Regions from separate parts of the Arthrobacter sp. 10L430 genome, predicted to be linked through region 1. Evidence: riboswitches for the same ligand, from Rfam matches in the RefSeq annotation. Region 1 holds a riboswitch; each other region holds the start of a gene.
The links. A riboswitch is a leader RNA that binds a small molecule or an ion and turns the genes downstream of it on or off. The one in region 1 is predicted to bind thiamine pyrophosphate.

Region 1 (7,005 bases):
GATGACCAGGGGGTCTGCCTTGAACCCCGCCCTGCCCGTCGCCTTATCAGTCGTGCCGGTCGCCGCTGTCGTTGTTTCAGTCATCGTCCTCATCCTCCCTGAACTGCCGTGACGAGTTCGATTTCATCGCCCTCGGCGAGCGCCGTGCTGTTCCACTGGCTCCTTGGCACAACCTCCGAATTGCGGGCCACGGCCACGCCAAGCCGCTGGCCGTCGGCCGCCTGCCCGTTTGCAGCCAGTGTCCGCCCGGTGACGTTGCTGACCAGAGTTGTCACGGAGGCGCCTGCGCCCACTGCGTGTTGGTTGCCGTTCAGTGTGATGTTCATGCTGGTTCCTTGTCTCGGTCAAATGTGACTGTGCCCGTTGCGCAGCTGGCCGGTGTGCCGTTGCCCGGGGCGGCTGCGCCCGCCGCGGCGGGGCGCCCGGCCGAAAACCGCTCCGGACGGAAGGCGTGCCAGCGTTTGTCCTCCACGCCGTCCATCAGCCCGCGGCAGATGGCGGCTGCGGCTGGCGTCAGCAGCACGCCGTGGCGGAAGAACCCGGTGGCGATGATGAGCCCGGCAACAGTTGCCCGTAGCCCCCCGTCGGCCGCAGTGCCCGCCCGGCCCGCCGTGCTTCCGTGCCGCACGGTGCTGCCCTGCCCCGCCGTAATGCTGCCGAGGGGTACGCGGCCCAGCAACGGGGCGTTGTCGGGGGTACCCGGCCGGGCCCTGGCGGTCGATTCCAGGAGCTCGAGTTCTGCCACGGCCGGCACCAGCACCTGGGCGTCGCGGAGGAGCTGGTAGACCCCGCCGGCGCTGGGGGCTGAATGCCCGTCCTCCCTCTGGGTGGCGCCGATAACCACCGTTCCGTCCTGCCGCGGAACAAGATAGACGGGTATTCCGCGGACAATGCCCCGGACCGTGGCCGTAAGCAGCGGCCGGAGGTGCGCGGGAACCCGGAGCCTGAGAATGTCGCCGTAGACCGGGCGCAGGGGCAGCTTCAGCCCGTCCGGCAGTCCATCCAGCGACGCCGCCGCGAGTCCGTTGGCCACCACGGTTTCGGCGGCACGCACAGTGCCGCCGCCCGCCAGCCGGACGCCGCAGACCCGTTCGCGCTGCCCGCCGTCCCACAGCAGGCCGGCAGCGTTTTCCCTGATCTCATAGCCGTTTTCTGCACCGGCAACGGCCGTCCGCGAACCGGGTTCGTGGCGGGCCAGCGCAGCTGCGATGCTTGCCACCAGCATCCGCGGATCAACCTGGTGGTCAGCCGGGATGTCCAGCGCACAGGAAATGCCCGGGCTGAGCAGCGGCTCCCGCGACCGGGCCTCGCGGATGGTCAGCGGCTCGACAACCAGGCCGCACGCCTGCTGGACTTCCCGAAGGTCCGTCAGGGTGCGGCGGTCGGCGGGGTCCGCACCGACGGCGATGGTCGGCGTCGAAAGATAACCGGTATCCCTGCCGGCTCCGCCATCGGCGAGCGCCGCGGCGAAATCGGGCCATCTGGCAGAGGATTCGAGCATCAGTTCCAGGAGTTCCTGCTCCTGGTAGTGCAGCTCGCTGACAGGGGCGAGCATTCCCGCAGCGGCCCAGCTGGCCCCCGTCCCCGGCGCATCGTCAATAAGCACCACTGAGCGTCCTGAACGCCTCGCCTCCCAGGCAATCCCGTGGCCGATCACGCCGCCGCCGATGACGGCAACGTCAGCGTGCAGCGGTTCCGCGGCAGAAGTGTTTGTGGCGGAAGTGCTCCCGCCGGATCCAAGCTGCATGGAAATCCTTCCCTACGCCGGTACTAACCGGATCAGGTCAAGCGGTCGGCTCTTACGCCCTCTCGGCCCTGCGGCGTTTGTGACAGCTGCAGCGGGCTCCCGCGGTACCTGCCCAGTTTAGAGGAACTAGGCTGGTTGCCATGACCGCGCATGATGTCCACACCACCGCCCGACTGTACCTTTGCACCGATGCCCGCAAGGAGCGCGACGATTTCACCGATTTCGTTGATGCGGCCTTCGCCGGAGGGGTGGATATCATCCAGCTGAGGGACAAGACCATCGAGGCGGCCGAGGAACTCGAACTCTTGGAAGTTGTGCGCCAGGCAGCCCACAGGCATGGCCGGCTCTGGGCCGTCAATGACCGGGCAGACATTGCGTCGCTGTCCGGGGCCCCGGTGTTCCATATCGGCCAGAAGGACCTGCCGCTGCGCTCCGCACGGAAGCTGCTGCATGACGCCACGGTGATCGGGCTGTCCACGCACACCCCTGACCAGGTGGATGCCGCGATCGCCGCCTCCCCCGGGCGAAGCGGTCTGGACTATTTCTGCGTTGGCCCGGTGTGGGCCACCCCCACCAAACCCGGCCGGGCCGCCGTCGGGCTCGATCTTGTCCGCTATGCGGCGGAGGCCGTAAGGGCGGCGGACGAGGAAAGGGTCGGCGGCCTGCTGCTGCCCTGGTTCGCCATCGGCGGGATCGACCTCACCAACGTGGAGCAGGTCGCGGCAGCGGGCGCCAGCAGGATCGTCGTCGTCCGGGCTATCACCGAGGCGCCGGATCCGGAGGCCGCGGCAGCCGAACTGCTCGAGGCCCTGGATGCGGGAGCGGAGAACGCCGGAGTGAAGGGCGCAGGCGCGCCGGTGGCAGGCCTGAACTAGCCGCTCAGACCGAGCTGCACCATCCGCCGGGAATGGTTTTCGGCGAGCTCGGAGGTGAGGCTGCGCACCCGCTCCCGGGCCGCGGCGTCGTCAGCACCGCTGTCCGCTTCAGTGATCAGCTCGGTCAGGAAGGCGTGTTCATAGCCCACGCGCTGTGCCTGCGTGAGCGCCTCTCCCAGGAGCCGCCGTCCCCACAACGCCAGCCGTGAGGCGAGCCGGGGATCATCGGCAAGGGCCACCCTCAACCTCTCGCGGAGGACCGCCGTCGCTTCCTCGGAGGACTGGATCTGCTGAATAAGCTCCCGGGTCCCGGCATCCACGTAGCGGGCCACGGCCTGGTAGAAATCGGCCGAGACCGTGTCCACCACATAGGCCTTCATCAGGGATTCGTACCAGTCCGCGGGCCGCGTCCGCTCATGAAAATGGTCCACCGCTGCCTGGAACGGGAGCATCGCGTCCTCGACGTCAACGCCCATCCCGGCGAGCCTCTCACTCACGAGCTCGTAGTGCTGGAATTCGATGACGGCAATCCTGCCGAGCACCGCGCGGTCGTGGAGCGTGGGCGAGTAGCGGGCGTCCGACGACAGCCGTTCGAAGGCGGAGAGCTCGCCGTATGCCATCACCCCGAACAGATCAGCGACGAAACGGTCGTACCGAGCGGTGTCAGCCGAGGATGTGCCCATAATCCAAGACTAACTGCGGAAATCGGGCTAACCTGATTTCCGTGCCACATCATCGCCTATCCCCCAGCGTCCATGAACAGACCAATGCCCTGGCGGAGGCCCTGAGTGCGCTGCGGACCGAGCTGGAGCTCCCGGGGCAGTTCCCCTTGGAAGTGCTCAAGGAGGCCGAGGCGGCTGTGGCGCAGCGGCAGCTCCCGGAGCTGGACTTGACCGACGTCGAATTCCTGACCATCGACCCGCCATCCTCAACCGACTTGGACCAGGCCCTCTTCATCGAAAGATCCGCAGACGGCTACCGCATCCTGTACGCCATCGCCGATGTGCCGTCCTTCGTGGTGCCCGGCGGCGCCCTCGACGCCGAAACCCGCCGCCGCGGCCAGACCTTCTATGCTCCGGACGGCCGCATCCCCCTGCACCCCGAGGTCATCAGCGAGAATGCGGGCAGCCTGCTCGCAGGCCAGCTCTGTTCGGCGTTTGTTTGGGAGTTCGAACTCGACGCAACGGCCGAGGTCGTCTCCGCCCTGGTGCGGCGGGCGATGGTCCGCAGCCGTGAGAAGCTCAATTACAAGGGCGTCCAGACCGAGCTGGATGCGGGAACCGCCTCCCCGCTCCTGCAGCTCCTGCGCGAAGTCGGGCTCAAGCGCGTCGAGCTCGAGCGGGCCCGCGGCGGTGCCAGCCTGAACATGCCGGAGCAGGAAATCGTGCAGCTTCCCGACGGCGGCTACCGGATTGTGGCGGCCCCGCAGCTTCCGGTGGAGGACTGGAACGCCCAGATCTCCCTGATGACCGGCATGGCGGCAGCCTCGCTGATGCTCGACGGCAAAGTGGGCGTCCTCCGCACAATGCCGGCCCCAGACGAACGCTCGCTCGCCCATTTCAGGCGCCAGACCGATGCATTGGGCAAGCCGTGGGACGGAAAAGTCAGCTACGGGGAGTACCTGCGGACGCTGGATCCCACCGACCACCGGCAGCTCGCCATCCTGCATTCGGCAGGAATGCTCTTCCGCGGAGCCGGGTACACCTATTTTGACGGCACGGTTCCGGACGACGCCATCCAGTCCGCCATTGGCACGGCGTACGCCCACACCACCGCGCCCCTCCGGCGGCTGATCGACCGCTTCGTCCTTGTCATTTGCGAGGCGCTGAGCAATGACCGCCCCGTTCCGGCCTGGGCCCGCGCAGCGCTGCCCTCCCTTCCCGACATCATGGCGTCCTCGGACCAGCTGGCCGCCAAGATGGAGCGGCTGGCCCTGGACACCGTGGAAGCGGCCCTGCTCAGCAACCATATTGGCCAGGAATTCGACGCCGTGGTGATCTCAGGGTCCAAGCCCGCCAAGAACAACGGCAATGGAAATGCGAACGGAAACGGGAACTGGAAGGGTTCAAACGGCAGGGCGTCCAACGGCACTGGCCCGTCCGGCATCGTCCAGATTGCCGAACCTGCTGTCACTGCCCGCTGCGCCGGCGAAATGGAGCCGGGCACCAAAGTCCGGGTCCGCCTGATCTCCTCGGACATCGCGACACGCGAGGTGCACCTCGAACTGGTCGGCTGACTCGGGCCAGGAAGCTGATGCCTCGGCGTTGACTTGCCGCTACGCAGCGCCTTCCTGCCCTGATGCGCCTTCCTGCTGCGCTGCGCCTTCCTCCTCTGCTGGCCCTACTCCTGCCCGCGCTCCGCCGCGCACGTCAGGGAAACGGGTTTTGCCGGTTAGACTGGAAGGGTAGATATGGATGCCCGGTCGTTGATTTCCTTAATTTTCGAATTCAACAAGCCCGCCCCTACGCGATCTTGAGACACACCCGCTGGTCCCCAGTGCCAGTATTTAGATAGCCCGCGATCGGCTTCCACTGGATTTGCTTGCGCGCCTGAGCGTGCTCCGGAACGGCCCTTGCGGCTGGCCGTTGAGCAGGCGGCGCCAATGCCCAAATGAATAAGGAAACTCCACTGTGAGTGAATTGCATACCCACCAGCTTCTCTCTGATGACTCCGGAATCGAGACCATCGAGCCGGAAGAAACCATCATCTCGGACGAAAAGCCGCACGAGATCGCGGAGAAGACCTTCGCGGACTTCGACGTCCGCGCCGACATCGTGGAGTCCCTTGCCGACGCCGGCATCACGCACCCCTTCCCGATCCAGGCCATGACCCTACCGGTCGCCCTCAGCGGCCACGACATCATCGGCCAGGCCAAGACCGGCACCGGCAAGACCCTCGGCTTCGGCATCCCGGCGCTGCAGCGCGTCGTCGGACCGGACGACGCCGGCTATGACTCGCTGCCCGCGCCCGGCGCCCCGCAGGCCCTCGTGATCGTGCCGACCCGCGAGCTTGCCGTCCAGGTCGCCAATGATCTGCAGAACGCCGCCCGCAAGCGCAACGCCCGCATCACCACGATCTACGGCGGCCGCGCGTACGAGCCCCAGGTCGAGGCGCTGCAGAAGGGCGTCGAGGTCGTCGTCGGCACCCCCGGCCGCCTCATCGACCTTTACAAGCAGAAGCACCTCGTGCTGAAGAACGTCAAGATGGTCATCCTTGACGAGGCCGACGAAATGCTTGACCTCGGCTTCCTCCCGGACGTCGAGACCCTTATCGCCGGCACCCCCGCCGTCCGCCAGACCCTGCTGTTCTCGGCCACCATGCCCGGACCGGTCGTCGCCATGGCGCGCCGCTACATGACCAAGCCCACGCACATCCGCGCGGCCGACCCGGACGACGAGGGCCTCACCAAGCGCGACATCCGCCAGCTGATCTACCGTGCCCACAGCATGGACAAGATCGAGGTGGTGGCCCGCATCCTGCAGGCCCGTGGCCGCGGCCGCACCATCATCTTCACCAAGACCAAGCGCACGGCCGCCAAGGTTGCCGAGGAACTGGTGGACCGCGGATTCGCCGCGGCCGCCATCCATGGCGACCTCGGCCAGGGCGCCCGCGAGCAGGCCCTGCGCGCCTTCCGCAACAACAAGGTGGATGTCCTTGTGGCCACGGACGTTGCAGCGCGCGGCATCGACGTCGACGACGTCACGCACGTCATCAACTACCAGTGTGTTGAGGACGAAAAGATCTATCTGCACCGCGTGGGCCGCACCGGCCGCGCCGGCAACAAGGGCACCGCCGTGACGTTCGTGGACTGGGACGACATGCCGCGCTGGGGCCTCATCAACAAGGCATTGGGGCTGAGCGTTCCGGAGCCCGTCGAAACGTACTCCTCGTCGCCGCACCTGTACGAGGAGCTGGACATCCCGGAAGGCACCAAGGGCAGGCTTCCGCGCAGCAAGCGCACCCTGGCTGGCGTCGACGCCGAGGTCCTGGAGGACTTGGGAGAGACCGGCAAGAAGAACTCCCGCACCAGCGGACGGGACAGTGGCGGACGCGACAGTGGCGGACGCGAAAGCGGCCGTTCCGGCGGCCGCGACGGCGCACGCTCCGGCAGCAGGGAAGGCAGCCGTCGCACCGGCGGCGAAACGGGCGGACGTTCGGGAGACCGCCGTCGTCGTTCCACCGATTCCGCCTCCGACGCCGGTAGCGCACCCGCAGCGGCTTCCGCCGCAACCGCGACAGCGGACGGCGAGCAGCCCTCACGAGCCCGTCGCAGCCGCACGCGCACCCGCCGCCGCGACGGCGAAGTGGTCGCAGGCAGCGAGTCCGCGGCAACCGGCTCACAGCCGGGCAGCACCGAGGCCTAAAAGCCTCAATGACTGAAAC
Region 2 (7,005 bases), 340 kb from region 1:
CTATGGCGTCCCGGAGGTCGCGCTCGCCGAGCGTGGCCGGCGGTTCAATGGCCATCAGGGCCATGATCTGCAGCAAGTGGCTCTGGATCATGTCCCGGAGGGCGCCCGCGCTGTCGTAATACCGGGCGCGGCTTTCGAGGGCCAGATCTTCGTCGAAGATGATCTCCACCTGCGCGATGTGTTCACGGTTCCACACAGGCTCCAGGAAGTTGTTGGCAAAGCGCAGGCCCAGGATGTTCAGCACTGTGGCCTTGCCCAGAAAGTGGTCCACCCGGTGGATGTGGTCTTCGGGGACGAGGTTCAGGAGTGTCCGGTTGAGCTGGCGCGCGGACTCCTCTCCGGAGCCGAAGGGCTTCTCCATGACGAGCCGGGTGCCGGCAGGGACCTGCCGCGGCGCCAGTATCTCACAGGCTTTCTGACTCACGTGCGGTGGCAGGGCGAAGTAGACGGCCACTGGGCCCTCCAGCTCTGCCAGCAGCGAAGCCAGAGGACCGTCCGCAGTGACGTCGAGCTGATGATAAGTCGTGGCCTTCGCGAGCGACGTGAGTGCCTTCTTCCCGGCGGAGTCGGCCCCGCCAGCCGCATCGGCGAAGGCGGCATGGACACGGTCCTGCCACTCCGCCGGCGACCACGGGTCCGATCCCGCCCCCACGAGGTTGAGCCCGCCGGCCCCGCCTTTGGCCACCAGCCGGGCGAGCCCGGGCAGTAGGAGCCGGCCGGTGAGATCGCCGGAGGCTCCCAGAATGAGCAGAGTTTTCACAGTTGTTTGGCTCGTCACCCTGACAGCATGCCACCTTGGAGGCCCGGCTTGGTACCCTAGATAGTCGAGTCCCGTCGTCGACGCGGTTGGAAACAACGGCCGAGACGCTGGTGTGCCGCAGGGCAGCCATCCGTACATCCACTGAAAGAAGTGCACGGCGCGTGTTCAATTCACTCTCTGACCGGTTGACAGCAACCTTCAAGAATCTCCGTGGCAAGGGCCGCCTCACCGAGGCAGATGTCGACGCCACAGTCCGGGAGATCCGGCGGGCCCTGCTGGACGCAGACGTTGCCGTGCCCGTGGTGCGCGAATTCACCGGACGCGTGCGCGAGCGTGCACTCGGCGCCGAGGTCAATGCCGCGCTGAACCCGGGCCAGCAGATCGTGAAGATCGTCAACGAGGAGCTCGTCGAAATCCTCGGCGGGGAAACGCGCCGCATCCGCCTGGCCAAGACCGGGCCCACCATCATCATGCTTGCCGGACTCCAGGGCGCCGGCAAGACAACTCTCGCCGGCAAGCTCGCCAAGTGGCTCAAGGCGCAGGGTCACAGCCCCATCCTGGTGGCCGCCGACCTCCAGCGCCCTAACGCAGTGACCCAGCTGCAGGTCGTCGGCAAGCGCGCCGGCGTTCCCGTCTTCGCCCCGCACCCCGGAGCCACCTCCGAGCTTGAGCACCCGGCCGGCGACCCTGTCGCCGTCGCCCGGCAGGGCGTCGAGGACGCCCGCCAGAAGCTTCACGACGTCGTGATTGTGGACACCGCCGGACGTCTCGGCGTCGACGCGGACATGATGGAACAGGCACGCCAGATCCGACGGGCCATCGTCCCGAATGAAGTCCTCTTCGTGATCGACTCCATGATCGGCCAGGACGCTGTGAACACGGCGATGGCCTTTGATGAGGGCGTCAACTTCACCGGCATCGTGCTGTCAAAGCTCGACGGCGATGCCCGCGGCGGTGCCGCGCTTTCCGTCGCGTCGGTCACCGGCAAGCCCGTCATGTTCGCGTCCACCGGCGAAAGCCTGGACGATTTCGAGCTGTTCCACCCGGACCGCATGGCGTCCCGCATCCTCGACATGGGCGACGTCCTCACGCTGATCGAGCAGGCCGAGAAGTCCTGGGACAAGGACGAAGCTGCGCGGATGGCGAAGAAGTTCGCCGACCAGGAAGACTTCACGCTGGACGACTTCCTCGCCCAGATGCAGCAGATCCGCAACATGGGCTCCATGAAGAAAATGCTCATGATGATGCCCGGCGCGCAGAACATCCGCCAGCAGTTGGAGCAGTTCGACGAGCGCGAAATCGACCGTGTCGAGGCGATCGTCCGCTCCATGACCCCGCACGAGCGAGTCGCTCCCAAGATCATCAACGGCTCGCGGCGGGCCCGCATCGCCAAGGGTTCCGGTGTTCACGTTTCCGAGGTCAACGGCCTGCTGGAGCGCTTTGCCCAGGCCCAGAAGATGATGAAGAAGATGGCCCAGGGCGGCGGCATGCCGGGCATGCCCGGAATGCCGGGAATGGGGGCCGGCGGCGGTGCCCGCAAGGGTGCCAAGAATGCACCCAAGAAGAAGGCACGTTCGGGCAACCCCGCCAAGGCGGCACAGGAACTCCGTGACGCAGAGGCCCGGCGCGCCAGCGCGGCCAAGGCGCTGCCCACGGGCGCTGCCTTCGGCCAGCAGGGCGGCGACTTCGACCCGTCCGAGCTGAACCTGCCGAAGGGCTTCGACAAGTTCCTCGGCAAATAGGCGCACTGTCATGTCGGCCCGCGCCGATGTCGGGCCTCTGCCATAAGGTTGGGTCATGTTTAAGCAGCGGGTAGTGTTCGTCCACGGGGCCGGGAGCTTCGGCTCCGCCGCCTGGCCGCGCCAGCACGGCATGGCCCTGCAGTATGACGCCCTTTTCCTGCGGCGGCACGGCTTCGACGCCGAAGCGGAACCGCTGGAGACGGACTTCGCCGAGGACGCCCAAATCGTGCTTCGGTCGCTGGCCGATGACGGCCGGGGCGCTGCCGGAGGCCACGTGGTGGCGCACTCCCAAGGGGCCATCGCAGCGATGATGGCCGCCGTCGAACGCCCGGACCTCGTGTTCTCGCTGACGCTCGTGGAGCCCGCCTGCTTGTCGCTGACCGCGGAACTGCCGGCCACGGCGGCCCACCGGGCGTTGATGGAGCCCCTGTTCGAGGTCCGGCACCAGCTCGGCGACGACGACTACGAGCGGGAGTTTGTGCGGCGTGCCTTCGCTGCGGAAGCGCCCGGCCCGAGCACGCCGGAAGCGAGGCGTGCCGCCAGGCGACTGCGGCTGCAGGCACCTCCCTGGCAGGCCCCGTTGCAGATCGTTCCGGGCGTCCCTACTCTGGTCCTCACCGGCGGTTGGGAACCCCTCTATGAGGAGATTGCCGGGTACCTCAGGGAGACCGGCGCCCTGCACCGCACTGCCGCGGGCGGGCACCGGCCCCAGGATTCCCCCGAGGGTGACCGTTTTATCCGGTCATTTGTTGCCGAGGTCGGCCGGCGGCGACAGCCCCGGGCGTCCTGATTTAGCGGGTTGTTTCCGGAAGCTTGAGCTCCGGCAGATAGACCTTTCCGCCGGCGGCCAGGAACTCCTGGCTCTTTTCACGCATTCCTTCGGCCATCTCGGCAAGTGCCGCCTGCGCTTCGGCCGAGCCGTACTCGTTCCGGATGTCCTGGCTGATGCGCATGGAGCAGAACTTGGGCCCGCACATGGAGCAGAAGTGTGCGGTCTTGGCAGGCTCGGCCGGCAGCGTCTCGTCGTGGAAGGCCTCTGCCGTTACCGGGTCAAGGGACAGGGCGAACTGGTCCCGCCAGCGGAACTCGAAGCGCGCCTTGGACAGGGCGTCGTCCCTCTCATTGGCGCCGGGGTGGCCCTTGGCGAGGTCTGCGGCGTGGGCGGCGATCTTGTAGGTGATCACGCCGGTCTTCACGTCGTCCTTGTTGGGCAGCCCCAGGTGTTCCTTGGGCGTCACATAGCAGAGCATGGCCGTACCGTAGCGGGCGATCTCCGTGGCACCGATGGCGGAGGTGATGTGGTCGTAGCCGGGCGCCACGTCCGTGACCAGCGGGCCGAGGGTATAGAACGGAGCGCCCTTGCACAGCTCCTGCTGGCGCTCGACGTTCTCGCGCACCAGGTGGAACGGGACGTGGCCTGGGCCTTCAACCATCACCTGGACGTCGTATTCCCAGGCACGCTGGGTCAGCTCCGCCAGGGTGTCCAGTTCGGCGAACTGTGCGGCGTCGTTGGCATCGGCGGTTGCGCCCGGCCGGAGGCCGTCGCCGAGCGAAAAGGAGACGTCGTACTTGGCGAAGATCTCGCACAGCTCGTCAAAGTGCGTGTAAAGGAAGTTCTCCTGGTGGTGTGCGAGGCACCAGCCGGCCATGATGGACCCGCCGCGGGACACGATGCCCGTGACGCGGTTGGCGGTCAGCGGGACGTAGCGCAGCAGCACTCCGGCGTGGATGGTCATGTAGTCCACACCCTGCTCGCACTGCTCAATCACGGTGTCCCGGAAGATCTCCCACGTCAGGGCATTGGCCTCACCGTTGACCTTCTCCAGCGCCTGGTAGATCGGAACGGTGCCGATAGGGACGGGGGAGTTGCGGATCAGCCATTCGCGGGTGGTGTGGATGTCATCGCCGGTGGACAGGTCCATCACGGTATCCGCGCCCCACTGGGTGGCCCACTGCAGCTTGTCCACTTCCTCTGCAATCGAACTGGTTACAGCCGAGTTGCCGATGTTGGCGTTGATCTTTACCAGGAACGCCTTGCCGATGATCATGGGTTCGGACTCGGGGTGGTTTATGTTGTTGGGGATGATGGCACGGCCTGCAGCCACCTCGCTGCGCACCAGTTCAACGTCGCAGTTCTCGCGGAGTGCCACGAAGCGCATTTCCGGGGTGAGGACGCCCTGCCGGGCATAGTGCATCTGGGTCACCGTCTTGCCCCCGACGGCGCGGCGGGGCACCGGCTGCGCTCCCTTCCACTCCGCGGAAGCTGCGCCGCGACGTACAGCCGACCTGCCGTCGTCGAGCAGGTTCCGCTGCCGGCCGCCGTACGGCTCCGTGTCCCCGCGTGCTTCAATCCATTCCGAGCGGAACGGGGCGAGGCCCACTACCGGGTCGCTGCCCGGACCCGCAGTCCGGTAGACCCGCAGCGGCTCGTTCTGCTCCCCGTTGGGAGACGGCTCCAGGGCGATTTCCGTGACCGGGACGCGCAGGCCTTCCCCCTCGATGTAAGCCAGTGAGTGCGACTTCAGCGACTGGGTGGTCTGCTGGCCAGCTTCGTTATGGGCCGCCTCGTTTTGGGCAGGGCTCAGCCGTGTTTTCTGGGTGTTCATTTACTGCTCACTTCCTTCGCCGGCATTACCCGGACAGGTTCAACGGTCGCAGGCTGCGCTAGCCCGATCTCAGCCCCTGCAGGGGCACCCGTGTGGTCGTAGACGAAGCTACCACAGGGCGGCAGGCGGGTGCCGCATCCGTGCCGGGTGTGACACACGCCGGGCCGGGCCGTACGGATTACGCTTGAGCCATGGCGCCCATCATCGAATTCAGCGGGACCGCGCTTACCGGCCCGGACCAGGAGCGGGCAGGCCTTTGGGCCGTGGACGGTCGGCTGACCTTCCGCCGCCCGGCAGTCGTCCCGGACGCAGTACTTGACGGCTGGGTGCTGCCCGGCTTCGTGGATGCCCACTGCCACATCGGGCTGGGGCCCGGAGGCGCCGTGGACGACGACACCGCCTATGCCCAGGCGATGACTGACCGCGACGCCGGCACGCTGCTCGTCCGGGACGCAGGCGCGGCCAGCGATACCCGCTGGCTCCAGCGCAGCCCGGAAGCGCCGAGGATCATCCGGGCCGGGCGGCACATCGCCCGGACAGGCCGCTATCTGAGGAATTTCGCCGTCGAAGTGGAGCCGGAGGGCCTTGTCGAGGCGGTCCGCAAGCAGGCGCGTTCCGGCGATGGCTGGGTCAAGCTGGTGGGGGACTGGATCGACCGCGACGCCGGCGACCTCGCGCCGTCGTTTCCCGCCTCGGCGGTACGGGACGCCGTCAGCGCCGCCCACGATGAGGGCGCCAGGGTCACTGCACACTGCTTCGCCGAAGACACGCTCGACGACGTGCTGGACGCCGGAATCGACTGCATCGAACATGCCACGGGACTTCTGCCGCGGCACATTCCCAGGCTGGTCGAGCAGCACGTGTCGATCGTTCCCACACTGATCAACATCGCGACGTTCCCGGATATCGCTGCCCAGGCCGAACCCAAGTTTCCGCGCTACGCGGCCCACATGCGGGCCCTGTGGGAAGGCCGGAATGAACGGATCCTGGAAGCGCACGAAGCCGGGGTGCAGGTTTTCGCTGGAACGGACGCGGGCAGCGTGATCCGGCACGGCCGGATAGCTGACGAGATCCTGGCCCTCCACGCCGCAGGCCTTCCGGCGGCTGCTGCCCTGGACGCCGCCTGTTGGGGTGCCCGCCGGTGGCTGGGAGCGGAGGGCCTGGCCGAAGGGGCAAGTGCCGACGTGGTGTTGTGCACTGAGGACCCCCGCGAGGTGCCCGGAACCATCAGGGATCTCAGGGGCATAGTTCTGCGGGGACGCGTTGTCCGTTTAGGAATAAATTGAAGCTTCAAGTAATTTAGATATGTAGAGACCATCGAAATCCGGTGGCCAGGGAGTCCGGGAGTACTCAAATGACACCAGCAGCCAGCAGCCAGGATCTTCTTCCTGCCGATCTCACCATGGGCACTGTGATGCTCAAAGTGGGGGACATGAACCTCATGACCGACTACTACCAGCGGGCGCTCGGCCTCGACGTCGTGGCGGAGCAGGACGGCGGCCTTTACCTTGGCAGGCTTAAGACGCCGCTGGTTCATCTCGCTCCCGCCCCGGGCCTGAATATTCCGGGCCGGGGAGAAGCCGGCCTCTTCCACACGGCACTCCTGTTCGACAATCAGGAGGCACTGGCAGCCACCGTGGCCACCGCGGCGCAGTACGAGCCGCAGTCCTTCACGGGAAGCGCCGACCACCTGGTCAGCGAGGCTTTCTACTTCAGTGATCCGGAAGGCAACGGCATCGAACTCTACTGGGACCGCCCCCGCGATGCTTGGTCTTGGGACGGCAAGAATGTAGTCATGGACAGCCTTGCGCTGCCGCCGCAGAAGTACCTGCAGGACCACCTGACCCAGGGTGCGGTGGAGGGCCAGCGCGGCACGGAGGCAGGGGTGGGTCACGTC
Region 3 (7,005 bases), on a different contig from region 1:
AAGCAGTAGCCGCGGAGGCTCCCAAGAAGGCCACCCGAACCAGGCGCAAGGCAGCGCCGAAGGTAAAGGAACCGGAAGCCCAGCTCTCGTTGCCGGAACCGGAACTGCAGGAGCCCGCCCTGGCTGAACCCGCACTGTCGGCTGAGCCCGCTGTGTCGGACCCGGCAGATGCCGCGCATGCCGAAGTGGCGGCAGTGGAAGGGGCCGTTGCCGAGGCCAAGGCCCCGGTGCGGCGCACGCGCTCCCGCAAGAAGGTTGCTGACGAGCCCCTGCCCGCCTTCGCCGGCGATGCAGGTGCTGACACAGGCGCCACGGAGGTCACGGGGGCAGACGCAACGCTTCCGGGCGGTGCAGTCTCCCCTCCCGCCGAAGCTGCCGCCGTCGAATCCGCCACTGGGGAACCTGCCGCCGAGGTGAAGCCGGTGCGCCGCCGCCGGGCCACCAAACCCAAGGCCGTGGAGCCCGAGACGGTCGCCCCTCAGACCGCGGAAGCGGCGGCTGGACCCGCCGCCGCGGTTGAAGCGCCGGCGTCGGAAACACGGGTTGAAGAAACATCTGTTACGGAAATACAGGCTGAGGCTGCAGCCGCCGCGGCGACCCCGGAAGCCGAGGCCGCAGAGGCCGAGGAGGCACCGTCGCAGGCCGCTCCTGCCGGTTCGCTCTTCCTGGAGCCCGCGTCGGTCACATCGATCATTTTCCAGGCTCCTGACCTGAACACAGTGATCCGCCCCGCAGCGGCGCCCGCTGCAGCGGAGGAAACTGACGCCGAAAGCGGCGAGGACGGTGACCTGGAGGACGACGGCGGACGCCGCCGCCGTCGCAGCCGCGGACGCCGTGGCCGGAGCCGCAGTGAAATCACCGACCGCGACGACGCCGAAGGCGACTCCGAAGGAGCCGACGCAGCCGACGACACCGACGAAGAGAACGCCGGCCAGCCCGAAGAAGGCGTGACCTCACGCCGGCGGCGCCGCCGCCGCCGCGGTGACCAGGACCTTGAGCTCACCGGCGGGGGAGATGACGATCCCCCCAACACCGTGACCCGTGTCCGCGCTCCACGTGTCCCCAGTGAACCCGCCGTCAACAACCGCGTAACCAGCGTCAAGGGTTCCACCAGGCTGGAAGCGAAGAAGCAGCGCCGCCGCGAATCCCGCGACACCGGCCGCCGCCGCACCGTCATCACCGAGGCCGAGTTCCTTGCCCGCCGCGAATCCGTGGACCGCCAGATGATCGTGCGCCAGCGCGACGACAGAATCCAGATCGGCGTCCTCGAAGACGGCGTGCTGGCCGAGCACTTCGTGTCCAAGACGCAGCAGGACTCCCTCATCGGCAACGTCTACCTGGGCAAGGTCCAGAACGTGCTGCCGTCCATGGAAGCCGCCTTCGTCGACATTGGACGCGGCCGCAACGCCGTGCTCTACGCCGGTGAAGTGAACTGGGAGGCCGTCAACCTCGAAGGCAAGCAGCGCCGGATCGAGAACGCCCTGAAGTCCGGGGATGCCGTCCTGGTCCAGGTCACCAAGGATCCCGTGGGCCACAAGGGCGCACGCCTCACCAGCCAGATCTCCCTGCCCGGACGCTACCTTGTGTACGTGCCCGGCGGCTCCATGACGGGCATCTCCCGCAAGTTGCCCGACGTCGAACGCAACCGCCTCAAGCGCATCCTCAAGGACCGCCTGCCGGAAAATGCCGGCGTGATCGTCCGCACCGCGGCCGAAGGCGCGTCCGAGGAAGAGCTCACCCACGACATCAACCGCCTCCGGGCGCAGTGGGAGGGCATCGAGAGCCAGTCCAGCTCCACGAAGGTCCTCGCCCCGGAACTGCTCTACGGCGAACCGGACCTGACGATCAAGGTGGTCCGCGACGTCTTCAACGAGGACTTCTCGAAGCTGATCGTTTCCGGCGAGGAAGCGTGGGACACCATCGAGGCCTACGTCACCTACGTGGCCCCCGACCTGGTGGGCCGGTTGGAGAAGTGGACCAAGGACACCGACATCTTCGCGGCGTGGCGGATCGACGAGCAGATCCACAAGGCGCTGGACCGCAAGGTGTTCCTGCCGTCAGGCGGTTCCCTCGTGATTGACCGCACCGAAGCCATGACCGTGGTTGACGTCAACACCGGCAAGTTCACCGGCAGCGGCGGCAACCTGGAGGAAACGGTCACCAAGAACAACCTGGAGGCTGCCGAGGAAGTCGTCCGGCAGCTCCGACTCCGCGACATCGGCGGCATCATCGTGATCGACTTCATCGACATGGTGCTCGAATCCAACCGCGACCTCGTGCTGCGCCGCATGGTTGAGTGCCTGGGCCGCGACCGGACCAAGCACCAGGTCGCGGAGGTGACCTCGCTGGGACTCGTGCAGATGACGCGCAAACGGATGGGCACCGGGCTGCTGGAAGTCTTCGGCGAGCAGTGCGAGGCGTGCGCCGGCCGCGGCATCGTCACCCACGACGAGCCGGTCGAGCACCGCCGGGCCAATGTCGTTGCCGCCGAGCACCACATCCCTCGGGCGGAGCACCAGCCCGCCGTGCGCCCGGAGCGAAAGAGCCGCCGCCGCGGCAAGGGCGGCCAGGTTCCGGCCGAGTCCGCGCCTACTGCTCCCGCCGCTGTCCATCACGAGCCAACCGAGGCCGAGCGACACGCCAAGGCCGAAGCCACCCGGGCGGCCCTCGCCAACATAGCGGCAGCGGCACACGCAGCGCACCTGCATGAGGATGCCGCCCACCACGGTGTCTCCGGCGATGCGGCGCGGCCTGCTCCCGTGCCGGCGGCCTCCGCTCCGGAGAGCCCGGCAGTGCACCGCAGCCCGGAGACGGAAAGCATTTCCGGCCGTCCCGGCGCCGTGCTGACGTTCGGAGGCGAGAAGGTGGTGCTTCCCTTCGTCGAGCACGCCGATGAGCCGGCATCCGAAACGCCTGCCCTGACCCTGGACCGGCTTGAGGAAGCCTTCGCGCACCTTGGCGAGCCTGCTGCTCCCGCTGCGGAGGAGCCGACGGCGGCCCCGGTACCCGCTGTTGTTGATCCGGCTGCAGCCGGCCCTGCCACTGCGGTAGCTGCCCCGGCGCGAACCGGGGAGAGTCCCGCTCCGGCGGTTGCGGAGAACGACGCCGACCGGTTCGCGGATCACTCGGCCGTGCAGACCCGGACCCGACGTCCGCGCCGGAACCGCAGCGCAAGCCGTGCGCAGGGCGCAGCCAACGAGACGTCCGTGGAACACCATGAGACGGCGCCGGCAGCACTGGCCGGACACTCGCATGAGGCCAAGGCTCCGGAAGCGGAGAAGGTGGCTGCCGCCAAGCCGGCCAGCGAGCCGATCATTCTTGGCGTAGGCGTACCCGCGTCTGAGCTCTGAGTCGACCCCCTTCCAACGGGCCGGTGCTGCAATCGCAGCACCGGCCCGTTGGGTTTTGGGAGTAAGCCGCTAGGCTGGGGGACTGACACGGGGTGCCGAGCAAAGTGCCGGCTGAGATCCAAACCCGTTGAACCTGACCGGTTAGCACCGGCGAAGGGATGTCTCCTTTGTCCTCAGCATCTGTCCTGCCTCCCGCGGTTGATTCCTCCGTTGCCGCCTTCAAATTCTCCCCGCGCACCGGCCGGGACATTCCCCGGGTCTTGGCGATCGCCGGCTCGGACCCTTCAGGAGGCGCCGGCGTCCAGGCGGACCTGAAGAGCATCGCGGCCAACGGAGGCTATGGAATGGCCGCCATCACGGCGCTGACCGCCCAGAACACCCGCGGCGTCAGTGCCGTCCACGTTCCGCCGGCGGATTTCCTCACCGCGCAGCTGTCAGCGGTCAGCGACGACATCACTGTTGACGCCGTGAAGATCGGCATGCTGGGCGACGAAAAGGTGATCACCGCGGTCCGCAGCTGGCTGGAGAAGGTCCGTCCCGGCGTCGTGGTTCTTGACCCGGTCATGGTGGCAACGAGCGGGGACCGGCTCCTGCGGGAGTCCGCCGAGTCTGCACTTCGGGCACTCCTGCCGCTGGCCGACCTGATCACGCCCAACCTTGCCGAGCTGGGCATGCTGCTCGGGGAACCGGAAGCCGCCACCTGGTCCGACGCGCTCGAGCAGGGAAAACGGTTGTCGGCCGAAACCGGGGCCACAGTCCTGGTCAAGGGAGGGCATCTGGACGGTGCTGATTGCCCGGACGCCCTCGTGAACACCGGTGGTGTGCTGTCCGCTGACGTGGTGGTGGTGGACGGCGAGCGGGTTCCGACGCGCAACAGCCACGGCACAGGGTGCTCGCTGTCCTCAGCCATGGCTACGGTGCAGGCGCGCTTAGGGGACTGGGAGCTGTCCCTGCGTACCGTCAAGCCGTGGCTGGAGGGGGCCCTCCGCACGTCCGGGAGGCTCGACGTGGGGCACGGCAACGGACCCGTCCACCACTTCCACCACCTGACGGTGGCGGGCGAAGGCAGCTATGCCGGGATGCTCCACGCCGAAGCCGCACCCGACCTGGAAACGATCTACGGCCTGGGCTTCATCCGCGGCCTGGTGGAAGGCACCCTGCCGGAAAACGAGTTTGCGTACTACCTCGCCCAGGATGCCATCTACCTCAACGGGTATTCACGCGTCCTGGCGCGGGCCAGCGCCCTTGCCCCCACCGAGGCCGAGCAGCTCTTTTGGGCGCGTTCCGCGCAGCAGTGCCTCGAAGTCGAGTCGGAGCTGCACCGCAGCTGGCTCAGCACCCGGACAGTGCGGGCGGAGCTGGGCCCGGTCACCAAGGCATATGTGGACCACCTGCTGGCTGCTTCTGCATCCGGAAGCTATGCCGTGCTGGTGGCGGCGGTGCTTCCGTGCTTCTGGCTCTATGCCGACGTCGGGGCGAGCCTCCACGCCGAATTTGCGGCGGCGGGCGCCCCGGAAGAGCATCCGTACGCGGAGTGGCTGCGCACCTACGCCGACGAGGACTTCGCCGCGGCCACCCGGCAGGCCATCGGGATCACCGATGCCGCCGGGCGCGCGGCGTCTGACTGGGAACGCACCCAGATGCTCACGGCCTTCCGGCAGTCCTGCCGCTACGAAGTGGATTTCTTCGACGCGCCACGCCGCCACGGCTGAGCGGCGGCGGGCGCGGCAGCCGGTACGATAGATGCGCACGGTTACGGCAGGCGGTGCGGCAGCCCTTGTGGCGCCTATCACGGACAGCCCGCCGAAACCAGCCTCATTTGCGACCGAAGGCGAAATTAGCGTAGTCTAGATCTTCGGTGCTTACGCCAACACTTGGGTTATGACCCCGGAACGATCCAATCGGAATTGTTCTTGGGATAGCTCACGGGTTCCCCCGGGGAATCCACGGCGTTGAGGCACAGCGAGAGCCAGGCCAAACAATTGGACCCAGGTTCCGCACGCAAATTTAGTAATAAACGTCGAGAGAAGTGAGTTCCCAAGTGGTGTACGCGATTGTCCGCGCAGGCGGCCGCCAAGAGAAGGTTTCCGTTGGAGACTTCGTTACCCTGAACCGCGTCGCCGGTGGAGCTGGCAGCACCATTGAGCTGCCCGCACTGCTCCTGGTAGACGGTGACAAGGTCACCTCCGCAGCTGCGGACCTGGCCAAGGTAACTGTTACGGCTGAGATCCTTGAGGACCTTCGTGGTCCGAAGATCGTCATCCAGAAGTTCAAGAACAAGACCGGTTACAAGAAGCGCCAGGGTCACCGTCAGGAACTGACCAAGGTCAAGATCACCGGTATCAAGTAACCACTGGTTACTGTTCAGGTTTTCAGCAGATTCCCCAGAATTTAAAGGCAGGCATTCCAAATGGCACATAAAAAAGGCGCGAGCTCCACTCGCAACGGTCGTGACTCCAACGCCCAGTACCTCGGCGTCAAGCGCTTCGGCGGCCAGGTAGTTTCCGCTGGCGAGATCATCGTCCGCCAGCGTGGAACCCACTTCCACCCCGGCGCAGGCGTTGGCCGTGGCGGCGACGACACCCTGTTCGCACTGCAGGCCGGCGCTGTCGAATTCGGCACCCGCCGCGGCCGTCGAGTCGTGAACATCGTTACTGCTGCAGCTGCAGAGTAACAACAGGATCTGAACCGGTGGAGCGGGCCATGATGGCCCGCTCCACTGTTCTTTTAACCGCATTACAATCAATTTGGGTGTCCAAGACAGCCAGATTAAGCACAGAGGAGATTCACCGTGGCGAGCTTTGTAGACCGGGTAGTACTGCACGTATCCGGCGGTACCGGCGGCCACGGCTGTGTCTCCGTTCACCGTGAGAAGTTCAAGCCGCTCGGCGGACCCGACGGCGGCAATGGCGGCAACGGCGGCGATGTCATCCTTCGCGTGGACCTGCAGACCACCACGCTGCTGGACTACCACCACGCCCCGCACCGGCACGCCACCAACGGCGGCCCGGGCATGGGTGACTGGCGCGGCGGCAAGAACGGTGAAACGCTGATCCTGCCCGTCCCGGACGGCACCGTGGTCAAGACGAAGGACGGGAAAGTCCTTGCCGACCTCGTCGGCGAAGGCACCGAATTCATTGCGGCTGCCGGCGGCATCGGCGGCCTTGGCAACGCCTCGCTGTCCTCGCAGAAGCGTCGCGCCCCCGGCTTCGCACTGCTGGGCATCGAGGGTGATTCCAGCGACATCGTGCTGGAACTGAAGTCCATTGCGGATATTGCCCTGGTCGGATTCCCTTCGGCGGGCAAGTCCAGCCTGATTGCCGCGATGTCCGCTGCCCGGCCCAAGATCGCCGACTACCCGTTCACCACGCTCATCCCCAACCTCGGCGTGGTCCAGGCCGGCGAGGTCCGGTTCACCATCGCAGACGTCCCCGGACTCATCGAGGGTGCCAGCGAAGGCAAGGGCCTGGGCCATAACTTCCTCCGCCACGTGGAGCGTTGTGCGGCTTTGGTGCACGTTTTGGACTGCGGTACGCTCGAATCTGACCGTGACCCGCTCTCCGACCTCGCCATTATTGAAGCCGAGCTCGAGAAGTATGCCGTTGACATGAGCTACGCCGGCACCGACGGAGAAGTTGTCCCGCTCAACCACCGG
Region 4 (7,005 bases), on a different contig from region 1:
CAGGGTGTCCGCAAGAGCTTCGGCTCAACGGAAATCCTCAAAGGCATTGATCTGAGAGTCGAACGTGGTTCGGTGACCTGCCTGATCGGACCGTCCGGTTCCGGGAAGACCACTTTCCTCCGGTGCATCAACCACCTGGAAAAGGTCGACGCCGGTCGCCTTTACGTAGACGAACACCTGGTGGGCTACACCGAGCGCCACGGACGACTTTACGAAATGAAAGAGCGCCAGACCGCACGCTCACCGCTGAACGCGGGCATGGTTTTCCAACGCTTCAACCTCTTCCCGCACATGACGGTGCTGGAGAACATCGTGGAAGCGCCCGTCCATGTGCTCGGGCGTCCGCGGAACGAAGTCACCGCCGAAGCGCAGACGCTGCTGGACCGCGTCGGGCTCGGCGACCGGGGACACTCCTACCCCCAGGAGCTCTCCGGCGGGCAGCAACAGCGGATCGCAATCGCGCGGGCACTGGCCATGAAACCCAAGCTCATGCTCTTCGATGAACCCACGTCCGCACTCGACCCGGAGCTCGTCGGCGAAGTGCTCGACGTCATGAAATCCCTCGCCGAGGCCGGGATGACCATGGTCGTCGTCACGCACGAACTTGGCTTTGCCCGTCAGGTAAGCGACCAGGTCGTTTTCATGGATCAGGGGGTGGTCGTCGAAAGCGGACCCCCCGCGGAGGTCCTTGGTTCACCGCGGCACGAACGCACCCAGGCCTTTCTTTCAAAGGTCCTCTAAGAACATCAACAACTCCGGCCGGCCACCGCGCCGGTCACACGAAAGGAGTCCTCCCCATGCCTCGACGGCAGGTAACCACAGACCTCGCGCCCAGCCCGGCCGGACCCTACTCCCAGGCGATCGCCGCCAACGGCTTCCTCGTCACCCGGGCCAGACACCCCACGACCCCGGCTCGAACCACCGTCGGTTCATTCCTGGGCGACTTCCTGGTCGAAATCGACGTCGTCGCCGCCATACCGTAGCCAGCCCAGGAACTCCGCTGGGGAATGACCGCGGACCACGGCCCCGTCTGATGCAGTGTCCAGCATTAGTCGGGGCCGTAGTCGGCTCACCCGGAAGTGGCTAGACGATGTCCTGGGTTTTGGCGAAGCGGGTGATCGCCCGCTGTGTGCCCCGGTTGGCCAGCACCTGGATGATGGCGCTCACCGAAGCTGAAATGAGGGCAAAGGTGAGGGCCGAGCGGAGCGTCGTGGGGACGTCGTCCTTCCCGCCCTTGGGCGGCTTGCGGCCCGTGGTCTTTTCCCAGATGGTGTCCACGGCCTTGGTGCCGGCGAATCCGGCGAGCAGGCTAATGCCGGTGCCAAGCAGCTTGATGAAAAAACTCATTCCGAAACTCCTTGCGACGTGAATACAGACTGCCCCTAGCCTAGCCGCATGGACGCATGGATTTCCCGAAGCGCCCGCACCACCAGATCGTGGTCGGCCTTCTGCGGCAACCCTGAGACCGTCACCGTGGCTACCGCACCCACGCCTTCCACGTAAATGGGGAATGAGCCGCCGTGGGCGGCATACCTGGACTGGTCAAACCAGGCGTTGTCCTCGATGCGGCCCCCGCCGAGTCGGCCGCGCAGTCCCACGAGCAGGGACGGTTCCTCGTAGCGTGCTGCGGTCCGCTGCTTGGCCTTGACCCAGTGCTCGTTGTCCGGGGTGGCACCCTCCAGTGCCACATGGAACAGCACGTGTTCGCCCTTGGTGATGTCGACGGCGATGGGCAGGTTGCCGATCTTGCCGAGCTCAACCAGCAGGAGGCCGAGGTTGAGGGCGTCGTCCCTGCCGAACCGGGGAAACTGCAGCTCGGTGATTTCCGCTTCGATGCTGGCGATCAGGGCTGCCAGAGCGCCCGCCGGCTGCTCGGCGGCGGAGTCGGGGTCAAAAGCGGCTTGGCTGCCGGGATCCTGTTGCGTCATGGCCCCAATGTACTCCGCGCTGTCCTCGCGCCGCCCCGTCCCAGGCAACCTCTGTTCGCCGCCCTCTGGCGCCTCCGCGCACTTCCCGGATACCTCCCGGATTGTGACCGCGGCGCCGGTCTTCCGCGGCCGTCCCGGTGTAAACTGGATCAGCCCACAAGGGCAGATTTATCACGACAGGGGAGCGCCGCCGTCGGGCATCACTGGCAACTGCCAGCGAAACCGAGGATGGGCGCTGAGAGTGCGGACCGCCGCAGACCCTCGAACCTGATCCGGCTAGTACCGGCGCAAGGGAGTCGAGTTCTCAAAGTGTCCGGCAGCAGGCAAACCAACCGCCAGCAGCCGGGGAGCGCTTTCCCCTCCTGTTCCTCAGGAGGACCATCATGACAACTGCAACAATCAAGAAGACCGGCTACAACTGGCGCGTGGCTGACATCGTGGTGGCGGCACTGATCGCGGTCGCCGGCGGCGTGATTTTCTGGGCCTGGTCCCAGGGCGCCAACCTCATCTCCGCCCCCGTCAACGCCGTGTACCCGCCCCTCTCCGGCCTCTACGCCGGCGGCTGGATGATTCCAGCGGTGCTCGGCATGCTCATCGTCCGCAAGCCGGGTGCGGCACTGTTCTGCGAAGCCGTCGCCGCCACCGGCGAGCTGATCATGGGCTCGCAGTACGGCACCACGGTGCTGATTTCGGGCATCCTGCAGGGCCTGGGTGCGGAGCTCGTGTTCGCCGCCTTCATGTACAAGAAATTCAACCTCCCCGCTTCGCTGCTGGCCGGCGCGGGTGCGGGCCTGTTCTGCGGCCTGAATGACTCCTTCGCTCCGTGGGGCTGGAACATTGCGTACGCCGCCGGGGACAAGCTCGCGTATATCGTGTTCTGCGCCATTTCCGGCGCGGTCATCGCCGGCGTGCTGTCCTGGATCGCTACCCGCGGCCTGGCCAGGACGGGCGTGCTGAGCTCGTTCGCGTCCCGCAAGGCAGCCACGGAGCCCGTCTTCTCCTGATGCCCGCACATTACGACGGCGGCGTCCGCCCCGCCGCGGTCACCGCCCGCGGCTGGGGCTGGCGCCACGCGGGACGGTCCAGGCCCGCCGTCAACGCGCTGGACCTGGACATCCGGCCGGGGGAGCGGGTCCTGCTGCTGGGACCTTCCGGCGCCGGCAAGTCCACGCTGCTTCACGCCCTCGCCGGGGTTCTGGGTGACGGCACCTCGGGAAACAGCGCGGCCGGCGACGGCGGCCCTGCCGACAGCGACGACGCGGACGAGACCGGCAGCCTGCTGATTGACGGCGAACCGCCGCGCGCGCGGCGCGGCCGCGCCGGCCTCATGCAGCAGGACCCCGAAACGCAGGTGGTCCTCTCCCGCCTCGGCGACGACGTAGCGTTCGGTGCCGAAAACCTCTCCGTGCCCCGCGACGAAATCTGGACCCGCGTCCACGAGGCACTGGACGACGTCGGGCTCGCGCACCTTCCGATGGACCACCCGACGTCGGCCCTGTCCGGCGGGCAGAAACAGCGCCTTGCGCTGGCCGGCATCCTGGCGATGCGGCCGGGGCTCATCCTGCTGGACGAGCCGACCGCCAATCTCGACCCGGCAGGCGTGCTGGAAGTCCGCGACGCCGTGGGCCGCTGCCTCGACAAGACGGGCGCCACGCTGGTGGTCGTGGAGCACCGGGTAGCCGTATGGAAGGACCTGGTAGACCGGATCGTGGTGCTGCAGCCTGGATCCGGCACGCAGCCGGCGGTGCTGATCGACGGTACGCCGGACCAGGTTCTTGAACAAGCGCGCGAGATGCTCATTGCCGCCGGGGTCTGGGTTCCCGGATATGTCCCGGCCGCGCGGCAGCGGACTCTTGCCGGAACCTCGGCTGAAGTCACGGGCCAGCTGCTGCTCGCCGCAGAGGGCCTGGCCGTCTCACGCGAGCGGCCACGCCGCCGCGGCTTCAGGTCCGTTCCGCCCGTGCCTGTCCAGCGGGACATCACGGCCCAGGTCCGCGCCGGCGAAGCGCTGACCATTACCGGGCCCAACGGCGCCGGGAAATCCACGTTTGCCCTGACGCTCGCCGGCCTTATCCCGCCCGTTGACGGCAAGGTGTCCGCCACCGTGGAACTGAGCCGCGGCGCCGGGATCGACCCGTACAAGTGGCGGGCCGAGCAGCTGATCGCGAGGATCGGCACCGTGTTCCAGGAACCCGAGCACCAGTTCGTCACGGGCAGGGTCCTGGACGAGCTGCAGTTCGGCCCGCGGCACATGGGCCACGGCGAAGAGCGAGTTGACGAGCTGCTGGAACGGCTTCGCCTGACCGGTCTCGTGGACGCCAACCCGTACACGCTCTCCGGCGGGGAAAAGCGCAGGCTTTCCGTGGCCACGGTGCTCGCGGCCCATCCCCAGGTCCTGATCCTGGACGAGCCGACGTTCGGCCAGGATGCCAACACCTGGGCCGAGCTCGCCTCCTTCCTGTCCGAACTGCTCGACGCCGGCACCGCCGTGGTTTCCGTGACGCACGACCAGGAATTCACGCATGTGTTGGGCGGGACCGAGTTCAGGCTCGCCCCCCGGGGACTGGGTGAGCCCGGCACGCGTCAGCCGGGCACAGCTCAGCCCGCCACGCGTCAGCCGGGCACAGCTCAGCCGGGCACAGCTCAGCCGGGCACGGCCGGGCACGCCCTCGGCGCACCGGAAGAGGCCGCGACATGAGGGACGCGCTGAGCCTTTCCGGAAACCGGGCGCTGCTGACCCGGGCCAACCCGCTGGCCAAATTCGCCGCCGTCTTCCTCATCACCCTTGTTCTGGCCCTGTCCATCGACTGGATGTCCGCATCCGTGGCGCTGGCCTGCGAACTGCTGCTTTTCCCGCTCGCCGGCCTGACGTTCACGCTGCTCTGGCAGCGCGGCTGGCCGCTGATTGTCGCTGCCGCCGTGGGCGGCTGGAGCACCTCCATCCTGTCGCCGGACAGCGGGAAGGTACTGCTCGACGTCGGCATCTGGTCCATGAGCGAAGGTTCCCTCCAGCTGGGGCTGGGTTTCCTGCTCCGCGGCCTCGCGATTGCTTTGCCGGCGGTGCTGCTGATGAGCTGCACGGACCCCACCGACCTCGCCGATTCGCTGGCGCAGAAGGCCCGCCTGCCGCACCGGTTCGTGCTGGGCACTCTCGCGGCCATGCGACTCGTGGGGCTCATGGCGGAGGAATGGCAGACCATCGGCATGGCCCGGCGCGCCCGCGGCGTGGGGTCCCGGGGCAACCCGTGGCAGCGGCTGCGCGCCACCCTGGGGCAGAGCTTCGGCCTGCTGGTCCAGGCCATCCGGCGCGCGACCCGCCTCGCCGTCACCATGGAGGCGCGCGGCTTCGGCGGGGCCACACGGACGTGGGCCCGCGAATCGACCTACAGTCGCCTGGACATCTGGGTGCTGCTCGGCGGAGCCGTGATCGCGGCCGGCGCCGTGGTTGCTGCCGTATGGGCCGGGACCTGGAACATGGTGTGGCTCGAAGGGTCCTAGGTGTAGTTGGCCAGCGCCGGACTACCTTGTCATCCTCAGTTCGACGAGTCCTTCCCAGTCTTCAATGGCTTCCTTCGTTCCGTTGAACTCGAAGCCGTTGCGGCGGTAAAAGGCCTGGGCCCTGGGGTTGTCCTGGGCCACCCACAGGGCTGCGGGCTCGGCTCCGAGCGTTGCATCAAGAAGCCGTTGGCCCAGCCCGGAACCGTGGTGGGCTTTCAGCACGTAGATGCCCCAGAGCTCAGCCCTGCCGTCGGAACGTGCGTCAGCGGAGCCTGCCGCCGGCGGAAGCAGGCCGAGCGGATGTAGGCGCGGCGGAAGTGAGCCGGCAAATCCCACCAGCCGTCCGCCGACGTCTGCAACGAATTGGCGCCCGGCGTGGGCGCCGTTCAGTAGCCGGAGCCACATGGCCAGCCGCTCGTCCACGCTCTGCCTCGCGAAAAAGTCGGGGGACAGCAGTCCCGAGTAGGTCTCTCGCCAGCACTCGAGCTGGAGTTGGGCGAGGGTTTCCGCGTCTTCGATGGTGGCGGTCCGGATGGTGTCGGTGTGGCGCATGGCCCGAGTCTAACCATGGGTCAGGTCCTAACCACGGGTCAGGCCGGGGCTGCGGAGGCCTCCCGCCGTGCCTGGGCGTCCGGGTCAGATGCAGGAGTAGTCGTAGTCGAAGCCCTTGGAGACGAACTGGGTGAGGATAACCCGGCCGCCGGCGGTGAGGGGCGCGGCCGAGCAGTTGCCCTTGGCCCCGCTGGCCGTGCGGGCGCCGGGGAGCCAGCTGGGGAGGTTGTAGAGGTTGCTGCCGGGGCTGACCTGGCCAACGATCTGTCCCCACTGGACGCCGGTGGAATAGATGCCCACGTCCGCGTCGATGCTGTGGAAGAAGTCCGTCATGCCCTCAAGGTCTGCCCTGTTGGCGTCTTTGTTGCCGGACCAGCTGTTGCCCGTTTCCACATCCAGCCACCACAGATAGTCCTCCGGATTAGTGATGCTGCGGAGGTAGGCGTCATCGAAGGCCTTGGCATATCCGTACATGTAGGCACAGGGGACATCCACCTGCCCCTTGCACTCGCCGTAGGGGTTCGGCACGGTCTTGCCACCATAGTTGTTGCTTGTGGGCCACCAGGATCCGGCACTGCCGGGGTTGGCGGTGTTGACGTAGAGGGCCACGCCCGGCTGTCCAGTCAGGTCGGAAGAGATGTCATCTGCCCAATCCAGTTGCTGATGCAGGCACGGGTTGGTGGTGTTGGCCAGCCCGTTGTTGACGCCGACGATGGCGAACGCCGGGTCCTTGGGCAGGGCCTTGTTGCACTGCGGCCAGGACACGTCGTTGCCGAGCAGCGTGGTGCCGCCTGCCGAGGGCTGGGGCGCGGACGGTTGGGCCAGAGTCGACGGGGCCGCAGGCTGGGCTGGAGCAGCCGGGGCGGTGGCGGACGCCACGGCCGTGGGCTGCATGACGGAGGACTCCAGGGGAGTGCCATCGTCCAGGCGGGGGCCCGGCACGAAGCCCACCGCCGTGGCTACCACGAAGGAGAGAAATGCGGTGGCCTGCTGCCTGGAGGGGCGCTTCTCGCCGAACACCGCGGAG

Region 2: it holds a riboswitch for thiamine pyrophosphate, as region 1 does, so the genes downstream of both, thiC (phosphomethylpyrimidine synthase ThiC) here and thiO (glycine oxidase ThiO) in region 1, are expected to answer to the same signal.
Region 3: it holds a riboswitch for thiamine pyrophosphate, as region 1 does, so the genes downstream of both, thiD (bifunctional hydroxymethylpyrimidine kinase/phosphomethylpyrimidine kinase) here and thiO (glycine oxidase ThiO) in region 1, are expected to answer to the same signal.
Region 4: it holds a riboswitch for thiamine pyrophosphate, as region 1 does, so the genes downstream of both, AC1DDG_RS12180 (ECF transporter S component) here and thiO (glycine oxidase ThiO) in region 1, are expected to answer to the same signal.

What each region holds. Positions count from the first base shown of each region.
Region 1 covers NZ_JBFTJD010000001.1:121,301-128,305, reverse strand. Annotated here, with positions in the region: gene AC1DDG_RS00595 (thiazole synthase) at 1-84, opposite strand, end outside; gene thiS (sulfur carrier protein ThiS) at 90-326, opposite strand; gene thiO (glycine oxidase ThiO) at 323-1,747, opposite strand; TPP riboswitch at 1,740-1,860, opposite strand; gene thiE (thiamine phosphate synthase) at 1,888-2,622, shown strand; gene AC1DDG_RS00575 (ferritin-like fold-containing protein) at 2,619-3,305, opposite strand; gene AC1DDG_RS00570 (RNB domain-containing ribonuclease) at 3,347-4,858, shown strand; gene AC1DDG_RS00565 (DEAD/DEAH box helicase) at 5,253-6,986, shown strand; gene AC1DDG_RS00560 (DNA-methyltransferase) at 6,995-7,005, shown strand, end outside.
Region 2 covers NZ_JBFTJD010000001.1:460,711-467,715, forward strand. Annotated here, with positions in the region: gene AC1DDG_RS02070 (glucose-6-phosphate dehydrogenase) at 1-778, opposite strand, end outside; gene ffh (signal recognition particle protein) at 922-2,502, shown strand; gene AC1DDG_RS02080 (alpha/beta hydrolase) at 2,558-3,292, shown strand; gene thiC (phosphomethylpyrimidine synthase ThiC) at 3,294-5,108, opposite strand; TPP riboswitch at 5,103-5,210, opposite strand; gene AC1DDG_RS02090 (amidohydrolase family protein) at 5,300-6,394, shown strand; gene AC1DDG_RS02095 (VOC family protein) at 6,463-7,005, shown strand, end outside.
Region 3 covers NZ_JBFTJD010000005.1:327,926-334,930, reverse strand. Annotated here, with positions in the region: gene AC1DDG_RS08055 (Rne/Rng family ribonuclease) at 1-3,350, shown strand, start outside; TPP riboswitch at 3,429-3,526, shown strand; gene thiD (bifunctional hydroxymethylpyrimidine kinase/phosphomethylpyrimidine kinase) at 3,509-5,062, shown strand; gene rplU (50S ribosomal protein L21) at 5,392-5,700, shown strand; gene rpmA (50S ribosomal protein L27) at 5,761-6,024, shown strand; gene obgE (GTPase ObgE) at 6,142-7,005, shown strand, end outside.
Region 4 covers NZ_JBFTJD010000011.1:147,970-154,974, reverse strand. Annotated here, with positions in the region: gene AC1DDG_RS12200 (amino acid ABC transporter ATP-binding protein) at 1-741, shown strand, start outside; gene AC1DDG_RS12195 (hypothetical protein) at 798-983, shown strand; gene AC1DDG_RS12190 (DUF4235 domain-containing protein) at 1,084-1,347, opposite strand; gene AC1DDG_RS12185 (heme-degrading domain-containing protein) at 1,383-1,928, opposite strand; TPP riboswitch at 2,097-2,240, shown strand; gene AC1DDG_RS12180 (ECF transporter S component) at 2,312-2,932, shown strand; gene AC1DDG_RS12175 (ABC transporter ATP-binding protein) at 2,932-4,626, shown strand; gene AC1DDG_RS12170 (energy-coupling factor transporter transmembrane component T family protein) at 4,623-5,426, shown strand; gene AC1DDG_RS12165 (N-acetyltransferase family protein) at 5,448-5,978, opposite strand; gene AC1DDG_RS12160 (hypothetical protein) at 6,063-7,005, opposite strand, start outside.